Regions from separate parts of the Xanthomonas theicola genome, predicted to be linked through region 2. Evidence: riboswitches for the same ligand, from Rfam matches in the RefSeq annotation. Region 2 holds a riboswitch; the other holds the start of a gene.
The links. Region 2 has a riboswitch for cobalamin ahead of btuB (TonB-dependent vitamin B12 receptor). Riboswitches for the same ligand answer to the same signal wherever they lie in the genome.
Positions count from the first base shown of each region.

Region 1: another riboswitch for cobalamin. It lies ahead of metE (5-methyltetrahydropteroyltriglutamate--homocysteine S-methyltransferase); the one in region 2 lies ahead of btuB (TonB-dependent vitamin B12 receptor).

Region 1 covers NZ_CP049017.1:4,615,155-4,618,358, reverse strand. The annotation lists gene G4Q83_RS21515 (ferritin-like domain-containing protein) at 1-487, shown strand, start outside; gene G4Q83_RS21510 (transposase) at 634-1,056, opposite strand; cobalamin riboswitch at 1,450-1,705, shown strand; gene metE (5-methyltetrahydropteroyltriglutamate--homocysteine S-methyltransferase) at 1,918-3,204, shown strand, end outside.
Region 2 covers NZ_CP049017.1:676,564-679,767, reverse strand. The annotation lists gene G4Q83_RS02980 (GAF domain-containing protein) at 55-549, shown strand; gene G4Q83_RS02975 (TfoX/Sxy family protein) at 546-980, shown strand; cobalamin riboswitch at 1,007-1,221, shown strand; gene btuB (TonB-dependent vitamin B12 receptor) at 1,334-3,204, shown strand, end outside.

The sequences.
Region 1 (3,204 bases), 810 kb from region 2:
GAGCATCGAGGACGGCGCGATCACCAAGAGCTACAGCGCCGACCGCGAAGCGGTGATCAAGCTGCTCAACGATGCGCTGGCCACCGAATATGTGTGCGTGCTGCGCTACTACCGCCACTATTTCATGGCCTCGGGCATGCTTGCCGACTCGGTCAAGGCCGAGTTCCTGGAGCACGCGCAGCAGGAGCAGGAACACGCGCACAAGCTGGCCGAGCGCATCGTGCAGTTGGGCGGCGAACCGGACCTCAATCCCGACACCCTGACCGCGCGCTCGCACGCCGAGTACAAGGAAGGCGAGGACCTGCGCGACATGGTCAAGGAAAACCTGATCGCCGAGCGCATCGCCATCGACAGCTACCGCGAGATGATCAACTTCGTCGGCGACAAGGACACCACCACCAAGCGCATCCTGGAGCAGATCCTGGCCCAGGAGGAAGAGCACGCCGACGAGTTTTCCGACCTGCTGGAAGGCTGGATCGGGAAATAGGCCGCCGAGCCGCACGCAGTTCGACTCCAGCGCCCGGCACCTGCCGGGCGCTTTTTTGTAGGAGCGGTTTCAATCGCGACAGAATCTATCGGCAAGGCCTGTTCGCGGTTGAAACCGCTCCTACAGGGGTCATGCACTTGTGGGAGTCAACTGTCATGCAGAGGCGATCGCAGGAGAGTCGTAAGGAGCCTGATCGCGTGCGATGGCCTTGAGCCAGCGCAGGTATTTGTGCATGCAGCGACGATGGCGACCTTGGCGGGCTTGCCTGCGGCGGTGAGGCGCGCATAGGTGTGGGACAGCGGGGAGCCGGCGCGGATCCAGGCCCAGGTGGCCATGGACAACACCTGGCGCACGTCGGCGCGCCCGCCCTGGATGCGGCGTTGGCCGCGCCAGCGGCCGCTGGCGCGATTGAACGGCGCCAGCCCGATCAGGGCGGCGATCTTGCGCGGATGCACAGCGCCCAGCTCCGGAAGCCGAGCCGCCAGGGTGGCGCGCAGGATCGGGCCAAGCCCGGGCAGTTTGGGCAGGCGAGAACACGCCGCCCCCGCCTGTGCGATCTGTCGGGACACGTCACGGAGAGGCTGTGGCAGCAGCGCGATCCCCTCGACCCACTCGCCGCGCACGGCCTCCCGATCTTCCCGACAATCGACGCGAGCGCCGCCCACGGCGAACTGTGCTCGCCTTGATGCTCCAGCACCAGCCCAACTGCCCGCTCCCGCACGTCCGGGCAATACGTCACTGCCTGCTTGCTCATGACGCCATCCTCTCAACAGTTGGAGATTCCAAGTATCCCGGGGCGGTTCCGTCTGCGCGCGCACCGGCAACCCGGCATGGCGCGGGACAAACGCGGCGGCGACGTGCTCCTGCGGTCTTCCAGCGAAGCGCCCCTGCATTTTCAGCAAAAGTGCTGCCCGTGCGGGCGGGATCACCATCTGTGGGCTTGACCCACCGCCGCATCCGGCCTATCGTGCGCTGGCCGAAGGTATCCATCGCTTCATTCGGATGAAGGGATGGACTTAAACGGGAATCCGGTGAAGGCCAGGCGCCGCAAGCGCCTGGCCCATTCCGGAGCTGCCCCGCAGCGGTGAATGGAAACGACCTCCGTCAATGGCACTGGGCCGGCGCATGCCGGCCTGGGAAGCGGCGGACAGTAGGCGCGCAGCCGGCATGGTGCGCTCGTCCATCAGCCCGAATACCGGCCCCGGCCGGAGGACCTGTGGTCTTCCGATTCGACCTGGCGCTTCCGCGGGGAGGCGGCCGGAAGCCGTGCCGTGGCCGTGCGCCGCGCTGCGTGCTTCCGCCTGCCCGCGCGGCGCCGGCTCGCCCGCGGGGGCGGAGGTCGCTGGCGTGGCGGGCGTCCCGTGCAAACGGGCGGACGGTGCGCGGTTCCTTCGTTCCTCAATGCCCTTGAACGCAATGAGGAAACGCAAATGACGATCGTGACCAACCTGGGCTTCCCGCGCATCGGTGCGCGGCGCGAGCTCAAGCGTGCGCTGGAAAGCTACTGGCGCCGCGACACCGACGGCGCAAGCCTGCAAGACACGGCGCGCCAGCTGCGCCAGCGGCACTGGCGACTGCAGGTCGAGGCCGGGGTGGACCTGCCGCCCAGCAACGACTTCAGCCTGTACGACGCGATGCTCGACACCGCGTTCCTGTTCGACGCGATCCCGCAGCGCTACCGCGCACTGGCCGATGCCGATCCGCTGGCCGGCTACTTCGCGATGGCGCGCGGCACGCAGGAGGACGGCCTGGACCTGCACGCGCTGGAAATGACCAAGTGGTTCGACACCAACTACCACTACCTGGTGCCGGAACTGGCGCGGCGCCAGCATTTCCGCCTGCGCGGCGACAAGCCGCTGGCCGAGTTCCTGGAGGCCAAGGCGCTGGGCATCGCCACGCGGCCGGTGCTGATCGGGCCGGTGAGCTTCCTGCTGTTGTCCAAGACCGTGGACGGCAGCGATCGCTGGGCGCTGTTGGACGGCCTGCTGCCGGTCTACGCCGAGCTGCTGCAGCAGCTCGACGCGGCCGGCGCCAGTTGGGTGCAGATCGACGAGCCGGCGCTGGTGCTGGACCTGGACGACGCCGCGCGCGACGCCTACCGCCGCGCCTACGCGTTCCTGGCGCAGGCGCCGCGGCCGAAGCTGCTGCTGACCACGTATTTCGGCGAACTGGGCGACAATCTGGAGTTGGCGGCGGCGCTGCCGGTCGACGGCCTGCACGTGGACCTGGTGCGCGGCGTGGCGCAGCTGGACCCGGTGCTGCAGGCGTTGCCGGCCGACCGCGTGCTGTCGGCCGGGCTGGTCAACGGCCGCAACGTGTGGCGCACGCCGCTGGACACCGCGCTGACCCTGGCGCGCTACGCGGCCGGGCATGTCGGCCGCGAACGCCTGTGGCTGGCGCCATCGTGCTCGCTGCTGCACGTGCCGGTGGACCTGGAACAGGAAAAGGCGTTGGACCGCGAGCTGTACGCATGGCTGGCCTTCGCCAAACAGAAGCTGCAGGAACTGCGCACGCTGGCCGATGCGCTGCAGGAACTGCCGCACGCGCAGGCCGAGCTGGACGCGGCGCGCGAGGCGCTGGCGACACGGCGCGCGTCCGCGCGCGTGCATCGCCCCGACGTGGCGCGGCGGGTGGCGGCGCTGGGCGAGGATGCAGGCCGCCGGCAGTCGCCGTATCCGCAGCGCCGCGAGGCGCAACAGGCGGCGCTGCGGCTGCCG
Region 2 (3,204 bases):
GGCGCCGACCGGCCCGGCGCACAGGCCGCCGGCGGCCGCTGCTAGACTCGCGCGATGTTCGCGTCCTCTTCGCTCACCGGCAGCAAGCCGGAGCAGTACGCCCAACTGCTCGCCCAGGCCCGCGCCCTGGTCGGCGGCGAGCCCGACCGCATCGCCAATGCCGCCAACCTGGCGGCATTGGTGTACCACGCGCTGCCGCGGCTGAACTGGGTCGGCTTCTATCTATACGACGGCAAGGAACTGGTGGTGGGGCCATTCCAGGGCCTGCCCGCCTGCGTGCGCATTCCGCTGCACAAGGGCGTGTGCGGCGCCGCCGCCAGTAGCGGCCAGACCCAGCGCATCGCCGATGTCGAGGCCTTTCCCGGGCATATCGCCTGCGATGCGGCGTCGCGCTCGGAACTGGTGGTGCCGCTGCTGCGCGATGGCACGTTGGTCGGCGTGTTCGACCTGGACAGTCCGGACCTGGCGCGCTTCGACGAGGATGACCAGCACGGCCTGGAGGCGATCGCCCGGGTCTACGTCGAGGCACTGCGGATGAGCCCGCGATGAGCACCGACAAGCTGCGCAACATCGGCCCCAAGAGCGCGGCCTGGCTGCGCCAGGTCGGCCTGCGCACGCAGCAGGACCTGGCCGCGGCCGGCGCGGTGGGCGCGTTCCTGAAGGTCAGGCGCGCCGGCTTCAAGCCCAGCCTCAATCTGCTGTACTCGCTGGAAGGCGCGCTGACCGGCTGCCACTGGCAGGAACTGCCCGAGGCGCGGCGCATGCAACTGCTCGGCGAACTGGAGACGGCCGCGGCGCAGTTGCCCGCACAGCGCGGCCTGCCGGTGGCCGGACCGGTGGCCACCACCCACTTCGACCGCGACGGCGACCGCAGCGACATGCCCTATGCGGACGACGCGTCCGGCGGCGATGCGTTCGACGCCGAACACGGGGACGAACGCGACGCCGATCGCCACGCCGGCGAGCGCGACGCCGACTGATCCGCGCGCGACCGCGGCGATCGCGTACAATCTCGCCGCTTCAAGGTGACCTGCCGGCCCCGGCCTGCAAGGTTGAAACGGGAAGCCGGTGCGTCTTGCGACAAGGCCGGCGCTGCCCCCGCAACGGTAAGCGATCCGCGCTGACGACTTGCGCCACTGTGCCTGGCATGGGAAGGCGTCGCAGCCGGGAGTTGACTCCCAGATCGCCAGCCCGGAGACCGGCCTTGCAGTCCACTGGTTGCGATGCGGAGGGCGTCGCGGCGTGCCGCGCCGCGTCTGGCGCCGTCCGCTCGCACCTTCCGTTCGCGACTCCTTCGCCGTCACAGCGCGCATCGGCGCGCCGGAGTTGCCCCATGCCGTCCCGCCTGCTTTCGGTCGCGATCGCGTCCGTCCTGTCCCTGCCCTCGCTGGCGCTCGCCGCCGATGCCGCCGCCGACCTGGACCAGGTCCTGGTCACCGCCACCCGCACCCAGATCTCGGTGGAGGACAGCGTGGTCCCGGCGCAGGTCATCGACCGCGCCGAGATCGAGCGCAGCCAGGCGACGTCGCTGGCGCAGCTGCTGCAGGGCCGCGCCGGCATCGGCGTCTCCAACCAGGGCGGGCTGGGCAAGCTGACCACGCTGAGCCTGCGCGGCAGCGAGTCGGACCACGTGCTGGTGCTGGTGGACGGCGTGCGCATCGGCTCGGCCAGCGCCGGCCTGGCCGCGTTCCAGGACCTGCCGTTGAGCCAGATCGAGCGCATCGAGATCGTGCGCGGCCCGCGCTCGAGTCTGTACGGCTCCGATGCGATCGGCGGCGTGATCCAGATCTTCACCCGCCGCGGCGGGCGGGGCCTGCAGCAGAACCTGCACCTGGGCGCCGGCAGCAACGGCCTGCGCGAAGCCAGCGCCGGCTTCAGCAACCGCGGCGAACGCGGCTGGCTGGCGGTGCAGGCCGGCTATCAAGACAGCGACGGCATCAACGCCTGCAACGGCTCGGCCACGCTGTTGGCCGGCTGCTTCGTCGACCAGCCGGACCGCGACGGCTACCGCAACGCCTCGCTCGGCGCGCGCGGCGGCTATGCGCTGAGCGACACCCTGCGCATCGAGGGGCAGGCGCTGAACATCGACAGCCGCAACGAATACGACGGCGACGCGCTGTTCGCCGGCAACGAGGCCGACAATACCCAGCAGGTGTTCGGCGGCAAGCTCGACTGGACCCCGTCCGAGCGCGTGCACGTGGCCGCCCAGCTCGGCCGCAACGCCGACCAGGCCGACAGCGACTACCGCGCCCCCGGCAGCAGCGCGCGCAGTTTCGTCAGCACGTTCGACAGCCGCCGCGACACCGCATCGCTACAGGGCGACTTCGGCTTGGCCGACGGCCATCTGCTCAGCGCCGGCGCCGACTGGCAGCGCGAGGAGGTCAGCGGCACCACCGCCTTCGACGTCGACCGGCGCGACAATACCGGCGTGTTCGCCGAGTACCAGGGCCGCATCGGCACGCAGCAGGTGCAGGCCAGCGTGCGCAGCGACGACAACGAGCAGTTCGGCCAGCACACCACCGGCAGCCTCGGCTGGGGCCTGGCGCTGGAGGGCGGTTTCAAACTCACCGCCAGCGTCGGCACCGGGTTCAAGGCGCCGACCTTCAACGACCTGTACTTCCCGTTCTCCGGCAACCCGCAGCTGAAGCCCGAGCAGTCCAAGAGCGGCAACCTGGGCGTGGCGCAGTACGCCGACGCCTGGAACTGGACCTTCAACGTGTACGAGAACCGCGTCGAGGACCTGATCTCCTACGACGCCGCCACCTTCCTGCCGGTCAACGTGGACCAAGCACGCATCCGCGGCGCCGAGCTGACCGGCTACGCCGCGCTGGCCGGCTGGGAACTGTCGGCGCAGCTGAGCCACACCGATCCGCGCAACCGCAGCGATGGCGGCAACCGCGACAACTGGCTGGCGCGGCGCGCGCACAACACCGCGCGGCTGGACGTGGACCGCGGCTTCGGCGCAGTCAAGCTCGGCGTGACCGCGTTCGGCAGCGGCCACCGCTACGACGACGCGGCCAACAGCGTGCGCGTGGCCGGCTACGGCACGCTGGACCTGCGCGTGGAATACGCGTTCGCGGCGGACTGGACGCTGCAGGCCAAGGCCAGCAACGTGTTCGACCGCGACTACCAGACCGTGAACTGGTACAACCAGCCCGGCCGCGAGTACGCGCTGGCCCTGCGCTACGCGCCGGCGGCACGCTG